3 regions of the Nonomuraea sp. C10 genome follow, and region 3 is predicted to be linked to each of the others. Evidence: predicted binding sites of a transcription regulator. Region 3 holds the regulator's gene; each other region holds the start of a gene.
The links. Region 3 encodes HrcA, which represses chaperone genes, less so after heat shock. Its sites were predicted from a motif close to TTGGCACTCTCNNNNNGAGAGTGCCAA; they were not measured.
Positions count from the first base shown of each region.

Region 1: groL (chaperonin GroEL) is a predicted target of HrcA. The motif match lies at 3,715-3,741, and genes of this name have one in related genera.
Region 2: groES (co-chaperone GroES) is a predicted target of HrcA. The motif match lies at 4,899-4,925, and genes of this name have one in related genera.

Region 1 is NZ_VPFF01000003.1:195,200-201,993, forward strand. Features, by position in the region: gene FR742_RS32365 (AAA family ATPase) at 1-697, shown strand, start outside; gene FR742_RS32370 (YbhB/YbcL family Raf kinase inhibitor-like protein) at 768-1,298, shown strand; gene FR742_RS32375 (GNAT family N-acetyltransferase) at 1,396-1,815, shown strand; gene groL (chaperonin GroEL) at 1,978-3,606, opposite strand; gene FR742_RS32385 (cold-shock protein) at 3,913-4,116, opposite strand; gene FR742_RS32390 (MoaD/ThiS family protein) at 4,368-4,643, opposite strand; gene thrC (threonine synthase) at 4,669-5,901, opposite strand; SAM riboswitch class I at 5,915-6,056, opposite strand; gene FR742_RS32400 (RNA polymerase sigma factor) at 6,146-6,700, opposite strand; gene FR742_RS32405 (trehalose-6-phosphate synthase) at 6,732-6,794, shown strand, end outside.
Region 2 is NZ_VPFF01000003.1:2,206,302-2,213,095, forward strand. Features, by position in the region: gene rimI (ribosomal protein S18-alanine N-acetyltransferase) at 1-125, shown strand, start outside; gene tsaD (tRNA (adenosine(37)-N6)-threonylcarbamoyltransferase complex transferase subunit TsaD) at 118-1,149, shown strand; gene FR742_RS42560 (tetratricopeptide repeat protein) at 1,164-1,628, opposite strand; gene FR742_RS42565 (hypothetical protein) at 1,724-3,343, opposite strand; gene FR742_RS42570 (THUMP-like domain-containing protein) at 3,535-4,707, opposite strand; gene groES (co-chaperone GroES) at 5,011-5,325, shown strand; gene groL (chaperonin GroEL) at 5,398-6,794, shown strand, end outside.
Region 3 is NZ_VPFF01000001.1:5,825,765-5,832,558, forward strand. Features, by position in the region: gene FR742_RS26710 (hypothetical protein) at 1-360, shown strand, start outside; gene FR742_RS26715 (16S rRNA (uracil(1498)-N(3))-methyltransferase) at 421-1,146, opposite strand; gene FR742_RS26720 (nitrate- and nitrite sensing domain-containing protein) at 1,335-4,052, shown strand; gene dnaJ (molecular chaperone DnaJ) at 4,072-5,214, opposite strand; gene hrcA (heat-inducible transcriptional repressor HrcA) at 5,226-6,245, opposite strand; gene FR742_RS26735 (hypothetical protein) at 6,692-6,794, shown strand, end outside.

The DNA of each region.
Region 1 (6,794 bases), on a different contig from region 3:
TCTCCTCGACGAGCTGCGCGACCTGATCGAGCGCACGCCCTCGCTCGGCCACCTCGTCGTGGACGAGACGCAGGACCTGTCGGAGATGCAACTGCGGGCGCTCGGCCGCCGCTGCCGCAACGGCTCCGCCACCGTGCTCGGCGACCTGGCCCAGGGCACCACCCCCTGGTCCACCACGTCGTGGCGGTCGGTCCTGACGCATCTCGGGCAGGACGGCGAGGTCACCGAGCTGACGCTGGGCTTCCGCGTGCCGCGCGAGGTCCTCGACTACGCCGCCCGCCTGCTGCCGTCGATCGCCCCCGGGCTCGCCCCGCCCCGGTCCCTGCGTCCCGGCGCCGGGTCCCTCTCGATCCGGCCGGCCGGCGACCTCCACGAGGCGGTCCGCGACGCGCTGGCCCGCGAGGGCTCGATCGGCGTCATCGTCCCCGACGCCGCCGTCTCCGCCGTCTCCGGGTCGCTGTCGGGCGTCGCGCACGCCGTCCTCGACCCCGACTCCACCCAGGAGCACCGCCTCCTGGTGGTGCCGGCGACGCTCGCCAAGGGCCTGGAGTACGACCACGTCATCGTGATGGAGCCGGCCGACATCGTCGACGCCGAGCCCCGCGGCCTGGCCCGCCTCTACGTGGTGCTCACCCGTGCCGTCACCTCGCTCACGGTCCTCCACCGCAAGCCCCTGCCGCCCCAGCTCGCCCCGTGACAGGGACGGTGGCGGGGTAGGGGATCACTTCTAGGATGACGTCAAGGAGCTCTCACCCAAGGAGGATGCCGTGCCAGCACCGCTGCCACACGAATACCTGCCGTCGGTCCCCTCGCTCACGGTCCACAGCGACGACATGACGGACGGGGAGAGGCTGAGCGACCTCCACGTCTTCAACGACTGGGGCATGACGGGCCAGAACCTCTCCCCCAGCCTCCGCTGGTCGGGCGCCCCGGCGGAGACGCGCAGCTACGCGGTGACCTGTTTCGACCCGGACGCGCCCACGGGCAGCGGTTTCTGGCACTGGGTGCTGTTCGACATCCCGGCGTCGGTCACCGAGCTGCCCACGGGCGCCGGCACCGCGCCCGAGTTCAAGGGTCTCCCGCAGGGCGCAAAGCACGCCCGCAGCGACTACGGCTCCAAGGACTACGGCGGCGCCGCGCCGCCTCCCGGCGACCCGCACCGCTACGTGTTCACCGTGCACGCGCTCGGCGTCGACACCCTCGGCCTCGACACCGACACCAGCCCGGCCGTAGTGGGCTTCAACATCACCGCCAACACCCTGGCGCGCGGCCACATCGTCCCGCACTTCGGGATCTGACCACGCGAGCGCACCGCCTCCTCCGGGGGGCGGTGCCGCGTTTTGGCAGACCTCGTGATCCATACGGGGGATCCGGGTGGATTGGTAGCTTCCCCCCATGAGCGATCTAACGATCCGTCCGGGGGGCCTGGCGGACGTCGGACCTGTCCTGGAGTTCTGGCTGCACGCCGCCGAGGGCACCGACCGTCACGACTCGGCCGGCAAGGTGCGGGCGCTGGTCGAGCGGGACCCGCAGGCGCTGCTCCTGGCCGAGCTGGACGGCGCGCTGGCCGGCACGCTGATCGCGGGCTGGGACGGGTGGCGCGCCCATCTCTATCGCCTGGCCGTCCATCCGGCTCACCGTCGCCAGGGCATCGCCACCGCCCTGCTGGCCGCCGCCGAGACGCGTTTCGCCGCCTTCGGCGCGTTCCGGGCCGACGCGATGGTCCTTCATGACAACACGCTCGCCCACCACGCCTGGACCGCCGCCGGTTATGCGCCCCAACCGCAGTGGTCGCGATGGGTCAAGTCCCTTTAATCGTTTTCTGCCGGCCCAGGTATATCAGAACGTTATCGGCTCTCTACAGATAGTGGCGGCACCCGAAAAACCGCCGATAAGGGCGGTCGGAAAAGCGAAGCGGCCCGAACCGGAAACACCGGCGCGGGCCGCTCGCGAGAACCTCGGGTCGAGAACCCTCGATCAGAAGTCCATGTCACCGCCGCCGGGCATGCCGGCGGGAGCGGCCGGGGTCTTCTCCGGCTTCTCGGCGATGACAGCCTCGGTGGTCAGGAACAGCGCCGCGATCGAGGCGGCGTTCTGCAGCGCCGAACGCGTCACCTTGGCCGGGTCGATGATGCCCGCCTCGAACATGTTGACGTAGTCGCCGCTGGCCGCGTTGAGGCCCTCACCCGGGGTGAGGTTGCGGACGCGCTCGACCACGACGCCACCCTCAAGGCCGGCGTTGACCGCGATCTGCTTGAGCGGCTCCTCCAGCGCCTTGCGCACGATGGCCGCACCCGTGGCCTCGTCGCCCGGCAGCTCCAGCTTGTCGAACGCCTTGGCGCCGGCCTGCAGCAGCGCCACGCCACCGCCGGGGACGATGCCCTCCTCGACGGCCGCCTTGGCGTTGCGCACGGCGTCCTCGATGCGGTGCTTGCGCTCCTTCAGCTCGACCTCGGTGGCGGCGCCGGCCTTGATGACGGCCACGCCGCCGGCCAGCTTGGCCAGGCGCTCCTGGAGCTTCTCCCGGTCGTAGTCGGAGTCGGTGCGGTCGATCTCGGCGCGGATCTCGTTGACCCGGCCGGCGATCGCGTCGGCGTCACCGGCGCCGTCGACGATCGTGGTCTCGTCCTTGGTCACCACGACCTTGCGGGCGCGGCCCAGCAGGTCGAGGGTGGCGTTCTCCAGCTTGAGACCGACCTCCTCGGCGATGACCTGGCCGCCGGTGAGGATGGCGATGTCGGCGAGCATGGCCTTGCGGCGGTCGCCGAAGCCCGGGGCCTTGACGGCGACCGAGCGGAAGAGGCCGCGGATCTTGTTGACCACCAGGGTGGCCAGGGCCTCACCCTCGATGTCCTCGGCGATGATGAGGAGCGGCTTGCCGGACTGCACGACCTTGTCGAGCAGCGGCAGCAGGTCCTTGTTGGCCGAGATCTTCGAGTTGACGATCAGGATGTACGGGTCCTCGAGCACGGCCTCCATGCGGTCGGAGTCCGTGACGAAGTACATCGACGTCATGCCCTTGTCGAAGCGCATGCCCTCGGTGAGCTCCAGCTCCAGACCGAAGGTGTTGCTCTCCTCGACGGTGATGACGCCTTCCTTGCCGACCTTGTCCATCGCCTCGGCGATGAGCGAGCCGATCTCGGGGTCGGCGGCGGAGATGGAGGCGGTGGAGGCGATCTGCTCCTTGGTCTCCACGTCCTTGGCCAGCTTGGAGAGCTCCTCGCTGACGCGCTCCACGGCCGCCTCGATGCCCTTCTTCAGGGCCATCGGGTTGGCGCCGGCAGCGACGTTGCGCAGGCCCTCACGTACGAGCGCCTGGGCGAGCACGGTAGCGGTGGTGGTGCCGTCGCCCGCGACGTCGTCGGTCTTCTTGGCGACTTCCTTGACCAGCTCGGCGCCGATCTTCTCCCACGGGTCCTCGAGCTCGATCTCCTTGGCGATCGAGACACCGTCGTTGGTGATCGTGGGGGCGCCCCACTTCTTCTCCAGCACGACGTTGCGGCCCTTCGGGCCCAGCGTGACCTTCACCGCGTCGGCGAGCTGGTTCATCCCGCGCTCGAGACCGCGCCGGGCGTCCTCGTCAAACGCGATCATCTTGGCTGCCATTAGGCGAGACCTCCCAGATGCAGGGTGTCCTGGTGAGATCGAGCCGACGCCCGCGACGGCATGTGGGCCCACATCTCCGTTCGGCAGGCCCCATCGTCTCGATCCCCGTTGGCACTCATCAACATAGAGTGCCAACGACTGTTTAGCACTCTACCCCGTCGAGTGCAAGCTGACTCCACACCTGGCCAGGTCAACAGATCGCCGTCGAAGGTGTCCGTACGGCGGGCCCCGGGCGGCCCGCCGTACCCCAATGTGAGGTGGCAGTCACACGCACTGCGCTGGCGTGCGAGCTGCCGGTCGCACCAGCTAGGCGACAGCGCGGACGGATTCCGCCTGCGGCCCCTTCTGGCCCTGCGTGATCTCGAACTCGACCCGTTGTCCCTGTTCGAGAGAGCGATACCCGTCCATCATGATTGCCGAGTAATGGACGAATACATCCTTACCACCGTCTACCGCGATGAAGCCGTAGCCCTTGTCCGCGTTGAACCACTTGACGGTGCCCTGCGCCACTTCCGACTCCTCTTACTGGGCTCAGGGATCTCGCCCATTCGTCTGCGAGACCCACAATCGCCATGACTTATGGGGATATCGTCTGACGATCGCACTCGACCATACCTGTGGCATGGCGGTCGGCAACAGAGTCAATCCGCAAAAGCCTTATTTCACCCCTAGCTGAGTAGTTCAAGGTTGAATTTCCCACAAAAGGGAGAAGGCGCCCACATGGGGCGCCTTCCAGACGATCGCTCCGCCGAGCGGGGGGCTCAGCCGCCCGCGACGGCCGGGATGATGGAGATCTGCGTGCCCTCAGGGGCCGGAGTGTCCAGACCCTGGGCGAATCGGACGTCCTCTTCCCCCACGTAGACGTTAACAAAACGCCGAATCTTGCCCGATTCATCCAGAATGCGGGCGCCGATCCCCGGGTAGTCGGAATCGAGCTTGGCCAGGACGTCACGGAGAGTCGCGCCCTCCCCACTCACTTCCGCGTTGCCCCCGGTGTACGTGCGCAGGATGGTAGGAATCCGCACAGAAACGCTCATGTTATGGTCTCGCCTTTCCTGATTGTCAGACAGTCGCGCGGAACGCGTCGAGGGAGGGCCGGATCACGGCCGTGGGCTGCGCGTCGGCCGCGACGGCGTCGAGCGTCTTGAGCCCGTCGCCGGTGTTGAGCACCACGGTCTCGGCCTCCGGGTCGAGCTGCCCGGTCTCGACGAGCTTCTTCAGCACGCCCACCGTGACGCCGCCCGCCGTCTCGGCGAAGATGCCCTCGGTGGAGGCCAGCAGCTTGATGGCGGCCACGATCTCGGCGTCCGTCACGTCCTCGACGGCGCCGCCCGTGCGCCGGGCGATGTCGAGCACGTAAGGGCCGTCGGCGGGGTTGCCGATGGCCAGCGACTTGGCGATGGTGTCGGGCTTGACCGGCTGGACCACGTCGTGCCCGGCCTTGTAGGCGGCCGACACCGGCGAGCAGCCGAGCGCCTGCGCCCCGAAGACCTTGTAGGGCGTGTCGTCGACCAGCCCGAGCCGGATCAGCTCCTTGAAGCCCTTGTCGATCTTGGTGAGCTGGGAGCCGGACGCGATCGGGATGACGATCTGCTCAGGCAGCCGCCAGCCGAGCTGCTCGGCGATCTCGTACGCGAGCGTCTTGGAGCCCTCGGCGTAGTAGGGCCGCAGGTTGACGTTGACGAATCCCCACTTGTCGCCCATCGGGTCCCCGATCAGCTCCGAGCAGAACCGGTTGACCTCGTCGTAGGTGCCCTCGATGCCGATGAGCCTGCCGCCGAAGACGCGGGCCATGGCGATCTTGGCCTGCTCCAGCCCGGCGGGGATGAACACGCACGCGTCCAGGCCCGCCCTGGCGGCGGCGGCCGTCACGGCCCCGGCCAGGTTTCCGGTCGAGGAGCAGGAGAGCGTGTGGAAGCCGAAGTTGCGGGCCGCCTCGACGGCGATGGCCACCACCCGGTCCTTGAAGGAGTGGGTGGGGTTGCCCGAGTCGTCCTTCACGTACAGGGACTTGAGACCGAGCGCCCGGCCCAGGTTGCCCGCCTTGACGAGCGGCGTCCAGCCGGGGTTCATGTTGGGCTTGCTCGCGACGTCGGCGGGCACCGGCAGCAGGGAACGGTAGCGCCAGATGCTGGCCGGGCCCGACTCGATGTCGGACCTCTTGACGTCGCCGAAGTCGTAGGCCGCCTCCAGCGGCCCGAAACACTCGACGCAGGCGAAGTTGGGGCCGAGCGGATAGCGGGCGCCGCACTCGCGGCAGGAGAGAGCAGTGGCGGGACCGAAGTCGAGCGACATGAAGCGAGGCCTTCCCTCATCTTCGTCCGCGGCCACCCTGACCGCGGACCGGAATTGGCACCCTGTCCCGGTCGGCCTCGCCAGGTCGCGAGTCACAAGCCGGGAGGGTTGCCGGGGCTTCGCAGGGCCGGTCCCTCCACCCCTCTGGATGAGCAATGTTCAGTTGTGTGGTGCTGCTGACTCGGACTCTACCCAATCAACCACGTGACATGGACAGTCGTCTCACTTTCCGAGATGAACGATCTCACCGGTAGTCGTCGCCCAGCACACCCTGCACGTACTTGCGCGCCTGGTGGATGCGCGACTTGGCGGTGCCGAGCGGGATCTTGAGCTGCTCGGCCACCTCGCTGTAGTCGAGCTGCACGATGTCGCGCAGCACCAGCGCCTGCGCCAGGTCGGGCTTGTCGGCCTCCAGCGCCTCCATCGCGTCGAGCAGGTCGAGCCGCGAGCCCGCGATCACGCTGACCCGCCGCACGTCGGGCTTCTGCGTCAGCAGCTCGTCGGAGCTCTGCTCCGCCGACCTGCGCTTCAGCGAGCGGTACGTGGTGCGCGCGCAGTTGGCGGTCACGATGTGGAGCCAGGTGCTGAACCTGGCCCGCCCCTCGAACCTGGCGATGTTGCGCGCCACCGCGAGCAGGGTGTCCTGGGCCGCCTCCTCGGCGTCATGGTGATACGGCAGGATACGAGCGCAGTGCCGCAGCACGTCGGGCTCGATCCGTCGCAGGAGCTCGCCGAGTGAGCGATGATCGCCTCTGGCTGCGGCATGGGCGAGTTCCTCGGTGTGCTCATCTAGCGCCATAGCTGGGATCCTATGGTCGGAGGGAGCGTAAATGAACAGCGTCCTGCTCGCCTCGAACAGAGGCCCTGTGTCGTTCACCGTGTCCGACGACGGC
Region 2 (6,794 bases), on a different contig from region 3:
GGGAGGACAACCCGGTGGCGCGCGGCCTCTACGAGCGATTCGGGTTCGAGAGCATCGGCACCCGCCGCCGCTACTACGACGACGGCACCGACGCGATCATGATGAGAAGGAAGCAGGATGGCTGACGCACCCCTGGTCCTGGGCATCGAGACGTCCTGTGACGAGACCGGCATCGGCCTCGTCAGGGGCCACACGCTGCTGGCCAACACCATCGCCTCCAGCATGGACGAGCACGCCCGCTACGGCGGCGTGGTGCCCGAGGTCGCCTCGCGCGCCCATCTGGAGGCCATGACGCCCACCGTGGACGCGGCGCTGGCCGCGGCCGGGGTGAAGCTCTCCGACGTCGACGCGGTGGCCGTCACCGCCGGGCCGGGGCTGGCCGGGGCGCTGCTGGTCGGCGTGGCCGCCGCCAAGTCGTACGCCCTCGGCCTGGGCGTCCCGCTCTACGGCGTCAACCACCTGGCCGCGCACGTCGCCGTCGACCAGCTCGAACACGGGCCGCTGCCCAAGCCGTGCATCGCCCTGCTGGTGTCCGGGGGCCACTCCTCGCTGCTGCTGGTGCCCGACGTGGCCGCGGACGTGATCTCGCTCGGGTCCACCGTGGACGACGCGGCGGGGGAGGCGTTCGACAAGGTGGCGCGGGTGCTCGGGCTGCCGTTCCCCGGCGGCCCGTACATCGACAAGGCGGCCCGCGACGGCTCCGGCACGGCGGTCGCCTTCCCCCGCGGCAAGATCGACGACGGCACGCTCGACTTCTCCTTCTCCGGGCTCAAGACCGCCGTCGCACGCTGGGTGGAGGCCCGCGAGGCCGCGGGCGAGCGCATCCACGTGCCCGACGTGGCGGCCTCGTTCCAGGAGGCGGTCGTCGACGTGCTGACCCGCAAGGCGTTGCAGGCGTGCCGGAAGTACGACGTGCACGACCTGCTCATCGGCGGCGGGGTGGCGGCCAACTCACGGCTGCGCGCCCTGGCCCAGGAGCGGTGCGACGCGGCGGGCGTGCGGCTGCGCGTGCCCCGCCCGGGGCTGTGCACCGACAACGGCGCCATGGTGGCCGCGCTCGGCTCCGACCTGGTGGCTGCCGGGATCGCGCCCTCCGCGCTGGACATCCCCGCCGACTCGTCCCTGCCGATCACGACCGTCAACGTCTGACCGCGCGGGCGCGCTCAGACGGTCTCGTCCAGCTGTTCGGCCAGCCGCTCCAGCCCGCCCTTGATGAGCCGGCCGTAGCCGTCGTCGCCGAGTGCGCCGATCTCGGCCCGCGCCTGCTGGAGGTGCTCGCGGGCGCGGCCGAGATCGCCCAGCTTCCGGTAGCACTCACCCAAGTTCAGGTGCAACGACGGATACAGGCCGGCCACCGATAGCGGCACCCCGGCCTCGGCCACCCGCTCGTCGGTGACCTGGCCGACGGCGGCGAGCGCCCGCAGGTCCCACGTCAGTTCCTCGTGCACGTCGTCCTGCACGTCGGCCATCGAGTGGGCGAGGACGCAGACATGCAGCGGGTCACCCTGCTCGCCGCCGATGTCGTCCCAGATCTGCGCGAACAGGTCACGAGCGGCATCACGCTGCCCTTGGTGGTGATGTAACTCCACTCCCTGGGCGATCCGGGCCATCGTGGGGTCGGTGGTCATGAGCGGCTCCTCCACTGTCGCCAGCGATCATGGTGAGCCTACTCGCCGTGCGTCGCTCAGCGCCCTTCCGCCGGCTCGCGTACGGGGGAGCCGCGTCAGTCCTTGGCGCGGCTCGGCCGCAGCAGTGCTTCGGCGAGCGCCAGCATGGTCTCCTCCAGGGCGCCCAGGCGCTTGTTGAGGTCGGTGGTGGCGGGCTGGACGATGTCCGAGACGGTCTCGGCGAGCGTGTCGCGGTCGGGGCGGGAGCGGACGATCTCGGCGAGCGAGGCGGCCGCCTCGGTCAGCCGTTCGCCGTGGGTGTCGAGCAGTTCGCCGATGCCGAGGGCGGCGGGCAGGCCGTCGATGCGGCGGCCGACCGCCTCCAGGGTCTCGCCGGCCTGCTCGGCGCGGGTGTTGAGGCCGGTCAGGTGGGCGTCGAGGCCCTCGACCCGGTGGGCCAGGCGCTCCTCGGCCTCGCCCAGGCGCCCGTCGAGCGAGGTCAGGCGGTCGTCGATGCCGGCGAAGCGGTCCTCGTGGCGGCCCGCGGCCTTGCCGAGGCGGCCGTCGACGGCCTCCAGGCGCTCGTCCTGCGCGGTCAGCCGGTCCTCGACCGTGTCGAACCGCCCGACCTGGGCGGTCAGCCGCTCGTCGATGGCGTCGAACCTGTCCGCGTGCGTGACGAGGTGCCGGTCGACGGCGTCGAAGCGGCCGGTCAGCCGCGTGTCCGCGGCGTCGAGGCGGTCGGCGTGGGCGGTGAGCCGCTCGTCGATCACGTCGAAGCGGCCGGTGTGCGTGTCGAGGTGCTCGTCGAGGGCGTCGAAGCGGCCCGCGTGGGAGGCCAGGCGGGCGTCGATGGCGTCGAAGCGGCCGGTGTGGGAGGTAACGCGGGCGTCCACGCCGCGCAGGCGGGCGTCGACGTCGGCCAGGCTCTCCTCGGCCGTCTCGAACCGGGTGTCGAGCGCCATGAGCCGGCTCTCGACCCGGTCGACCCGGCCGTCGACGCCGTCGAAGCGTCCGGACAGGTGCTCGCCGACCTCGTCGACCCGGGCCCGCACCTCGCGGGCGGCGCTCGCCACCCGCTCGTCGAAGGTGTCGGACAGGTCGAGCACCACGCCCTCGACGCGGTCGGTGCGGGAGTTGAGCTCGGCCAGCGACTTGTCGAGCCGGGTGAACCGGCCGGCGGCCACCTCCATGCCCGCGCTCACCTGCGCCAGCCTGGCCGTGACGTCACCCATCCGCTTGGCCATGTCGTCGGTGAAGTCGACCACCGTCTGCAGCCGGCCCAGCGTCTCCTCCATCCCCTCGCACACGGCGGTGACGTCGGCGCGCAGCTTCGGCAGCTCCATGACCGGGTGGACGCGCTTGCCGACCGACTCCACGGCCGAGTCGACGCCGCCGACCTGCTCGCCCACCGCGTCGACGTGGTCGCGCACCGCCTCGACGTGCTGGGCCAGGCCCTCGGCCCACAGGGGCGGCTTGGCGGCGATGTCGTCCAGCCGGCCGCTGACGGTCTCCAGGGTGCCGCTCAGGCCGCCCAGCTCGCGCTCGCGCACCTCGCGCAGGAGCCATTCCATGCCCTCCAGCCGCTGGCGGATCTCGTCGAGCACGGCTCCCTGCGTGCGCTGCTCGTACACGTGATCCTGGGCGGCACGCGCCAGCAGCTCCCGCATCCGCTCCGAGATGGCGGTCTGGCCACCCGCCGCCTGCAGCAGAGTGGTGTGGTTGGAATGGTCCACCGAAAGGCTCCTTCGCTGTCGACGGTCTGCCGCGTAGCGGTGGGATGGTCCGATTTGCAGATAAGAAGGAGAACGCGGCTCACCGCAAGAGGGGGGAGGACTCCCGCCCGCCCACCTTAGCCTTTCGATCAAGGTCCGTCAGGGGCGAAGAAAAACGTCGCGCTTATCGGTGAATCGCCCTGATTTGTCATTCACGCAGGTGGGCTGGGGTCGCAGATCAGGACAGTGGGCTTATCGGATACGCGCGTCAGAATGACCACGGCGGTCCTGTCGCCGGAAAGCCTGAGGTCGGCCCGCAGGCGTTCTATATCGACCGCCGAGCCGCGTTTCTTGATGACGGCGTTGCCCACTCCGCGCTCCCTCAGCGCGGCCCTGAGCCGCTTCAGCGAGAACGGCAGCACGTGCTGTATTTCGTAGCGGGTGGCCCACGGGGTGTCGACCGGCTCGTCCCCCGAGATGTAGGCGATCATCGGGTCGGGCAGCCACCCGCGCACCAGCTCGGCCACCTCGCCCACGAGATGCGCCCTGACGGCCGCCCCGTCCGGCTCGTACACGTACCGCCCGACCGGCCCGGTGGCCGCGCGGGCGCCGGTGGCGGTGAGCGTGTGCCCGCCCGGCAGCAGCGTCGCGCGCCGCGCACCTTCCGGCGGGCGGCCGGTCCACAGGGTGGCCTCCTTCACCTCGCCCTTGTACGAGACCCACTCGGCCTCCGCGTCGTCCGGGATGAACTCGTACGGGATGCCCGGAGCGACCTTCACGCAGCCGACCCGCGCCCTGCCCAGCAGGCCGAGCACCACGGGCCAGGACGGCGAGTAGGCGAGCGGGTCGAACGTCCTGCCCCTGGAGGTGCGCCGGGCGGGGTCGGCGAACAGCACGTCGTAGGCCTCCGGCCGCACCTCGGCGGCGTCGCCCACCCGTACGGTCACCAGGTCGGCCACCCCGAGCGCCTCGGCGTTGGCCCTGGCCACGGCGACCGAGAGCGGGTCGGTGTCCACGGCGTCGACCGCGCAGCCGGCCCGCGCCAGCGCCAGCAGGTCGCCCCCGACGCCGCAGCAGGCGTCGGCCACGCGCGGCCCGGGAGCCGCGCCCAGCCGCCGCGCCCGGTGGGCGGCCACCTCGGCCCTGGTCGCCTGCTCCAGGCCGTGCGGGGTGAAGAACATGCGCCCGGCGTCGGCGCCGAACTTGGCCTTGGCCCGCTCGCGCAGCCGGGCCTGGGTGAGCGCGGCCGAGGTGAGCGCGGCGTCGTGGGTCCTGCGCAGCCGCGTGGCGGCGGCGACGGGGTCGGCGCCGACGAGCTCCTGCGCCTCGGCCAGGGCTTCGCGGCCGCGCGGGGTCAGCAGCGCGGTGAAGGCGTCGAGATCCACGGCATACGACGGTAGCGCCCGTACGGAGTGCTTCCGGGCCAGCGTGTCGGCCCGTGAGGGGCCCGCGCGGACGTAGGCTGGAGCTCCAGGAGGCTCCGGAGTCCGGGTCGACCTCGTGAAAGCTTGCCCACGATCGCTGTGAGCAGACGAGTTCGTGTTGACTGTCAAGCCCCTCTTGCATATGTTTCCTGTTGGCACTCTCCCCTTGAGAGTGCCAACGTGCGACGAGGCAGGTCTGGCACCCGCGACGGCAGGCCCAGCTGGTCGCCTCTTCTAATCAGTCACATCTGAAGGGGAGGTCCGATCGTGACGACCGCCACCAAGGTTCCCGTTAAGCCGCTCGGCGACCGCATCGTGGTTCAGCCGCTTGAGGCAGAGCAGACCACCGCTTCCGGCCTGGTCATTCCCGACACCGCCAAGGAGAAGCCGCAGGAGGGCAAGGTCCTCGCGGTGGGTCCCGGCAACTGGGACGAGGACGGCGAGAAGCGGATTCCGCTCGACGTCAGTGAGGGCGACATCGTCCTCTACAGCAAGTACGGCGGCACCGAGGTCAAGTACGGCGGCGAGGAGTACCTCGTGCTCTCCGCCCGCGACGTTCTCGCGATCATCGAGAAGTAAGCCGGTTGTGTCGGGCCCCGGGCGCTCTAGAGCCCCCGGGGCCTTCGACGCTAGGAGAGGACTTTCAGCAAAATGGCCAAGATCCTGGAATTCGACGAGGACGCCCGGCGCGCGCTCGAGCGCGGCGTCAACGCCCTCGCGGATGCCGTGAAGGTAACCCTCGGCCCCCGCGGCCGCAACGTCGTCATCGACAAGAAGTTCGGTGCTCCGACGATCACGAACGACGGCGTGACCATCGCCCGCGAGATCGAGCTTGAGGAGCGCTACGAGAACCTCGGCGCCCAGCTCGCCAAGGAAGTGGCCACCAAGACCAACGACATCGCGGGTGACGGCACCACCACCGCGACCGTCCTGGCCCAGGCCATGGTCCGCGAGGGCCTGCGCAACGTCGCGGCCGGCGCCTCGCCGCTGTCGCTCAAGCGCGGCATCGACAAGGCCGCCAAGGAGGTCAGCGACAAGCTGCTCGCCTCCGCCCGGCCGGTCGAGGACAAGAAGGAGATCGCCAACGTCGCGACGATCTCCGCCCAGGACGCCAAGATCGGTGAGCTGATCGCCGAGGCGTTCGACAAGGTCGGCAAGGACGGCGTGCTGACCGTCGAAGAGTCCAACGCCATGGGCATGGACCTGGAGTTCACCGAGGGTCTCCAGTTCGACAAGGGCTACCTGTCGGCCTACATGGTCACCGACACCGAGCGCATGGAGGCCGTCCTGGAGGACGCCTACATCCTGCTCACCCAGGGCAAGATCTCCTCCATCGCGGACTTCCTCCCGCTGCTGGAGCAGATCGCCCAGACCAAGAAGCCGCTGCTCGTGGTCGCCGAGGACGTCGAGGGCGAGGCCCTGGCCGTCCTGGTCACCAACAAGATCCGCGGCACGTTCACCTCCGTCGCCGTCAAGGCCCCGGGCTTCGGCGACCGCCGCAAGGCGATGCTGCAGGACATGGCCATCCTCACCGGCGGCCAGGTCGTCAGCGAGGAGATCGGCCTCAAGCTGGAGAACGTCGGCCTGGAGGTGCTCGGCACCGCCCGCCGCATCGTGATCGACAAGGACAGCACCACGATCGTCGACGGCGCCGGTGACGCCGCGGCCATCGAGGACCGCGTCAAGGAGATCAAGCTCGCGATCGAGCAGTCCGACAGCGACTGGGACCGCGAGAAGCTCCAGGAGCGCCTGGCGAAGCTGGCCGGCGGCGTGTGCGTGCTGCGCGTCGGCGCCGCCACCGAGGTGGAGCTCAAGGAGAAGAAGCACCGTCTCGAGGACGCGATCTCCGCGACCCGCGCGGCCATCGAGGAGGGCATCGTCTCCGGCGGCGGCTCGGCGCTGATCCACGTCGCCAAGGAGGTCGACGACCTCGGCCTGACGGGCGACGAGGCGACCGGTGTGGCCATCGTGCGCCGCGCGCTGGTCGAGCCGACCCGCTGGATCGCCGAGAACGCCGGTCTGGAGGGCTACGTCGTCACGCACAAGGT
Region 3 (6,794 bases):
TCCTCGACCAGCCGGCCCGCCTCGCCCAAGTCGACCGTACGGGAGAGCGAGCCTCTGGTCGTGCCGCCGCCGACGTCGTCCGAGCCGTCGCAGAAGCAGGAGCCCCGCCCGTCGGAGACGGCCCGCTCGACCGCCAAGCCGACGCCCACCCCCACGCCGACCCCCTGCCCGTCGACGGCCGACCAGGCGGAGCAGCCGGCCGACTGCCCTGAGGCCGACGATCCGCCGACGCCTTCGCCGTCCGAGCCGGAAGCGTCGCCCACGCCGACGCCGTGCCCGGACGAGGAGTGCTCGACGCTGGACCCGGTGCCGACCATCTCGGACATGCCCAGCCCTCTGATCAGCGCGAACACGTCGTGACTCCCTTCCCTGACCGCCGCGCACTCCCCCACCCACCCGCGTCACCGGCCCTCCCGGGTGTCACCAGCGTCCCGTACGGGTGAGCAGGACCGCCGCGGCGGCCACCCCCGCGGTCGAGGTGCGCAGCACCGTCGGCCCCAGCAGCACCGGCGTGGCCCCCGCCGCCAGGAACTCCGCCAGTTCAGGCTCCGACACCCCGCCCTCGGGCCCGACCACGACGACGATGTCACCGTCGTCCGGGAGCGCCACCCGCGACAGCGGCGCCGCGGCCTCCTCGTGCAGCACCAGCCCCAGCGCCGCCCCGGCCAGCAGCTTCACCGCCCCGGCCGTCGAGACCGGCTCGGTCACCTCGGGCAGATGGAAGCGCCGGGCCTGCTTGCCCGCCTCACGGGCCGTCGACCGCCAGCGCTGCAGCGCCTTGGCCACCTTGTCGCCCTTCCACTGGGTGATGCTCCGCGACGCCTGCCAGGGAACGATCACGTCAACACCGGCCTCGGTCATCATCTCGACCGCCAGCTCGCCCCTGTCACCCTTCGGCAGCCCCTGCACGACGACCAGTCTCGGCCTGGGCGGCGCGACCTCGTACCTGCCCCGGACCTCCACCCGCAGCGAGTCCTTGAGCACCTCCAGCACCACGCACTCGGCCACCGACCCCGCCCCGTCGGTGAGATCCACCCGCTCCCCGGGGCGCAACCGCCTGACGGTGGCCGCGTGACGCCCTTCGGGGCCGCCGAGCACCAGCTCGGGGCCGTCGAGCTCGCCCGTCAGGAACACCGGAACCGTCACCAGCCACCTCGGATTCTCCACGTTACGCAGCCACACGAACACCCTGCGCAATATCGTGTCCCGTGCAGCCTTCCTGAGATCACTCTACGAGGGGGTCGATGGCCGTCTCTCCCGCTCGCCGACGCGCGCCAGAACCGGGCGGTGTCCGAGACCACGTGTCGCGGCCGTTGCGCGTCAGGACGCGTCTCGTGCTCGTGCTGGCCGTGCCCACACTCCTGCTGATCACCGGGATGGCCGCGGAGTCGGCGGCCCGCCTGCACGCCCGCGCCGACGCCGACGCCACGGCCCGGCACGCGACACTGGTACTCGCCGTCCAGGATCTCGTCCACGCGCTCCAGCGCGAACGTGCCCTCCTCACGGCGCTGCTCGCCGGCGAGCCGCGCGTCAGGCCCGAACTCGCCCCCGCCCGCCACGCCACCGACCACGCCCGTTCGGCCCTCCCCCGCCTGCTCGCCACCGCCCCTCCCACCGCGTACGGATCAGTACGCGACGCGCTCGCCCGCCTCCCCACCCTCGACCGCCCCCGCACCGGCACCCCTGCCCTCGCCCTGTCCCCCGACGCCCCCGCCACTCCCGGCGGCCCCCTTTCCCGCACCCGGCAGGCGACTCCCACACCGACCGGACCGCTGGTGGGCCCGTATGGCGCGCTCGTGAGCCCAGGAGCCGCCACCCTGACCACAACCACCGATGGCGTCGCGCCGCCCACGTGGGACATGACCGCTGATGGCGCCGCGAACCCCACCCTCGACAGGACCGCCGAAGGTGCCTCAGACCCCGCCGTGACCCCTACTCAGGACGCCGTGGCCGGTACCGAAGGGGCGGGGGTCGCCGACGTGACTTCCACCCAGGGTTTGACCGGCGAGACCGAAGGCGTCGGTGCCGAGATCGGTGCGTCCGTTGGTCGGAGGGCGCCGGTGGACAGGGGACCGAAGGTGCGGCAGGACGTCTTCGAGGCGTTCACCGATGTGATCACGGAGTTGGCCGACGGGTCGTTCGGCGCGGAGTCAGGCCGGACAGACCCGTCGCTGCTGAGACGGTTGCAGGCGCTGGAGGCCATCAGCCGGGCCAAGGAGGCGGCCGCACGGCAGCGGGCGGTGGTCACGGCGGCCTTCGCGACGGGCGCGTTCACCCAGGTCGAGTACATCACCTTCCTGGAGGCCCGCGCCTCCATGACGGACGCCCTGGACCGGTACCGCCGAACCGCCGGTCCTCAAGGCGTGGCCGCGCTGGAGCGGACACAGCGGGGCGCTCCGGCGGCCAGGACGGCACGGCTGGAACGCCGGGCCCTCGCCGCCTCCCCCGGCACGCCTCTGACGGTCCGCACGCGTACCTGGCTCTCGGCCAGCGGCGCCTACGCCGACGCCCTGCGCGCCGTGCAGCACGCGGCCGGACGCGAAGCACATGTCCTGGCGACGGCGGCCCGCGAACGCCACACCCGGCACCTGACCTGGCTGGCCGGTCTGGGTGCCGCGTTCCTGCTGGTCATGGGGGCGCTGGGGGCGCTCATGGCACGTTCGATCACGCGCCCCCTCCGCAGGCTCACCGGCGAGGCCACCGCCCTGGCACGCCACATCGCCACCCTGGAGGCAGCGGAGACGCCCCGCCTCGCCGTCCCCGGCCCGCCCCCGTCCGGCCTCCACGCCCCAGGGACTCGCCCCGCCCACCTGTGGCGCGCCTACGACGCCTCTTTCCCTCTGCCGTCGGCACGCCTTCCAAGCCTCGGAAATGCCTCGTACGGGAGAGAAACCCGCAGAGCCGGGACTCCAGGCCAGCCGGCGAGCCGCCCGACCTCGGACGCGCACCCGGACCACTCACGCGAAGTCCCAGGCCTCCCATTCCGCGTCAAACACCCACTCAGCGACAGAGCCCACTCACTTCCCAGCAAGCACCCCCTCAGGGTCGAGCCCACGCACGAGAACACAACCCGGGACAAGCACCCTCTGGAGGTCGCGCCACCGTACGAAAGCACATCCCGCGACAAGCACCTCCAGGGAGGCGAGCCTCCGTACGAGAGCACGTTCCGCCTCGGTGAGGAGCCCGCGCAGGGGACCGTTTCGGGCTTCGGGGGCGCCTCCTCCGGTGGGGAGGGCTCGGACAAGGTCGGCGGGGCGATCCGGAACGGGGGAACCGCTGGGGAGTTCGCGCGGCTGGCAGGGGCGCTGGGTGACATACATGAGGCGGCGGTGCGGATCGCGGCCGGGCGGGCGGCGATCCGGCGGGACGCGGCCGCGTCGCTGGGCGAGCTGGGGACGCGGCACCGGGATCTGGTGCACCGGCAGCTGACGTTCATCAGCGTGCTGCAGCGCGACGAGTCGGATCCCGCCGTGCTGGCCAGGCTGTGCGAGCTGGACCGCGTGACCAGCCGTCTGCGCAGGAACGCCGAGAGCCTGCTGGTCCTGACCGGCACGCGGGGGCAGCGGCGCTCGTCGGAACCGGTGCCGGTGGACGAGGTGCTCCGGTCGGTGCTGGCCGAGGTCGAGGAGCACCACCGGGTGGCGCTGCGGGTGGTGGGCCGGGCGCACGTGCGGGGTCCGGTGGTGGCGGAGGTGGCGCACATGCTGGCCGAGCTGATGGAGAACGCGCTGGGCTACTCGCCGCCCGAGTCGGAGGTGGACGTGGTGTCACGCGCCGCCGAGGGTGAGTGCCGCGTCACGATCTCCGACTACGGCATGGGCATGACGGCCGGGGAACTGGCCGCGGCCAACGCCCGGCTGCGGGGCGAGCAGAGCTTCCTGGTGGCGCCGACCCGCTGCCTGGGCCACCACGTGGTGGGCAGGCTGGCCGAGCGGCTGGGCGTGCGGGTGTCGCTGCATCCGTCGCCCGGCCGCGGCGTCACGGCACAGGTGACCCTCCCGGAGGAACTCCTGGCGGCGCAGCCCGCGGAGGCGGTCAACGGGGTCCGCTGACCGGCCGCCGCGCCCGTCGTCAGCGGCCGTTGAAGGCGTCGCGGAGGCGGGAGAAGAAACCCTGCTGGCCGGGCGCGAACTTGCCCGGCGGCCGCTCCTCGCCGCGCAGCTTGGCCAGCTCGCGCAGCAGCTCCTCCTGCGGGGGGTCGAGGCGGGACGGGGTCTCCACGTTCACGTGGATGAGCAGGTCGCCGCGGCCGGTCTCGTTGAGGCGCTGCACGCCGCGACCATACATGGTGATGACCTGACCCGACTGCGTGCCGGGGCGGACGTCGATCTCCTCGGCGCCGTCGAGGGTCTCGACGGTGAGCACGGTGCCGAGCGCGGCGGCCGTCATCGGGATCTGGACGGTGCAGTGGAGGTCGTCGCCGCGCCGCTCGAAGATCTCGTGGGAGCGCTCGACGATCTCCAGGAAGAGGTCGCCGGGCGGGCCGCCGCCGGGGCCGATCTCGCCCTCGCCGGCGAGCTGGATGTGGGTGCCGTCCTCGACGCCCGCGGGGATGCGGACCTTGATCGTGCGGCGGGTGCGGACCCGGCCGTCGCCCGAGCACTCCTGGCACGGGTGGCGGATGATGCTGCCGAAGCCGCCGCACTGCGGGCACGGCCGCGTGGTCATGACCTGCCCGAGGAAGGACCGGGTGACCTGGGAGATCTCGCCGCGGCCGTTGCACATGTCGCAGGTGTCGGGGTGGGTGCCGGGCGCCGCGCCGACGCCCTGGCACACCTCGCACAGCACGGCCGTGTCGACCTGGAGCTCCCGGGTGGTGCCGAACGCGGTCTCGCGCAGGTCGAGCTCGACCCGGATCGTCGCGTTGCGGCCGCGGCGGGCGCGCGAGCGCGGGCCGCGGGCGCCGCCCGTGGCGGTGCCGAAGAACGCGTCCATGATGTCGCTGAACGGGAAGCCGGCGCCGAAGCCGCCGCCCGGCGCACCCGCCCCGGCGCCGCCGAACGGGTCGCCGCCCAGGTCGTACATCTGGCGCTTGTTCGGATCGGAGAGCACCTCGTAGGCCTGCGTGATCTCCTTGAACCGCTCCTGCGTGGCGGGGTCAGGGTTCACGTCGGGGTGCAGCTCGCGGGCCAGCCGGCGGTAGGCCTTCTTGATCTCGTCCTGACTGGCGTCACGGCGCACCCCGAGGGCGGCGTAATAGTCGCTGTTTGCCACTTATCGACCTCTTAAGATGCAGCCAGAATCTGGCTGACGTAGCGTGCCACCGCGCGCACGGCGCCCATCGTCACGGGGTAGTCCATCCTGGTGGGGCCCAGAACGCCGAGCCGGGCCAGTTGGTTGTCGCCTTGACCGTATCCCGTCGCGACGATGGACGTGCCCCGCAGTCCGGTGTAGGCGTTCTCCGATCCGATGCGCACGGTGAGGGCGGAAGGTGTGTCTGAGGAAGTCTCGCCGAGCAGGCGCATGAGCACCACCTGCTCTTCCAGCGCTTCGAGCACCTCGCGCAGGCCGACGCTGAGGTCGGCGCCGGCGAGGTTGGCCGCCCCGGCGAACACGATCTTCTCGTCGTGCCGTTCGACGAGCGTCTCCAGCAGGACGGACAGGATCGTGGCCATCGCCGGCCGCTCGTCGACCGGCAGCCGCTCGGGCAGGTCCGAGACCAGCTCGGGCACGCTGCTCAGGCCGCAGCCGTCGAGGCAGTCGTTGAGCACCCCGCGCATGTGGGCGATGCGGTGCTCCTCCACCACCTCGGGCAGCTCGACCATGCGCTGCTCGACGCGGCCCATGTTGGTGATCAGCACCAGCATGACGCGGCGGTCGTGGAGCGGCACCAGCTCGACGTGGCGCACGGTCGAGCGGTTGAGCGTCGGGTACTGCACGACGGCGACCTGACGGGTGAGCTGCGCGAGCAGCCGCACCGTGCGCATCACCACGTCGTCGAGGTCGACCGCTCCCGCCAGGAACGTCTCGATGGCCCGGCGCTCGGCCCCCGACAGGGGCTTGACCTGGGAGAGCCTGTCGACGAACAGGCGATAGCCCTTGTCCGTCGGCACGCGCCCGGCGCTGGTGTGGGGCTGGGCGATGTAACCCTGCTCCTCCAGCGCCGCCATGTCGTTTCTCACGGTCGCCGGCGACACCTTCAGATTGTGACGCTCGGCGAGCGCCTTGGAGCCCACCGGTTCGTTGGTCGAAACGTAGTCTTCGACAATGGCGCGTAGCACCGCGAGCTTCCGATCGTCGAGCACGTGCGCACCTCCTACCGCCGCTTTCAGGGAAACGCCAGACCTAGCACTCTGTGTTCCCGAGTGCCAAGTGTACGGGTCTCGCTCACAGGGTGCGATAACACCGTTGTCCCCGCTGCTGGCACGCGTGAACGACAAGCATCACAATTGCCGACATGAACGACAATCCACCCCAGCGGCCTGTTGATCCGCCTTCAGGGCAGGATCCTCCTTTTGGTCAGCCTTATCCCCAGGGTGAACCTTCCCCGTACGCGCCGCCACCCCCACATTCCGGCCCGAACCCGTACGGATCTCAACCCCCCGGCCCCTACGGGCCCCCGCCCCAAGCGGGTCCCGGGCCGTACGGCGGGAGTCCGTACGGTCAGCAGCAGCCCGGCTACGGGTACGGGCAGCAGCCGCAGTTCGGCGGGCCGCAGTACGGGCCGCCGGGAGCACCCTACGGACGCCAGGTGGACCCGAAGGAGCTCCGCCCGCGGCTGCGGTGGATCGCGGTCGCGTGGGGCGTGGCCGTCGCGTGCGTCGTGGCGGGCGTGGTCCTGTTCGTCACCGGCA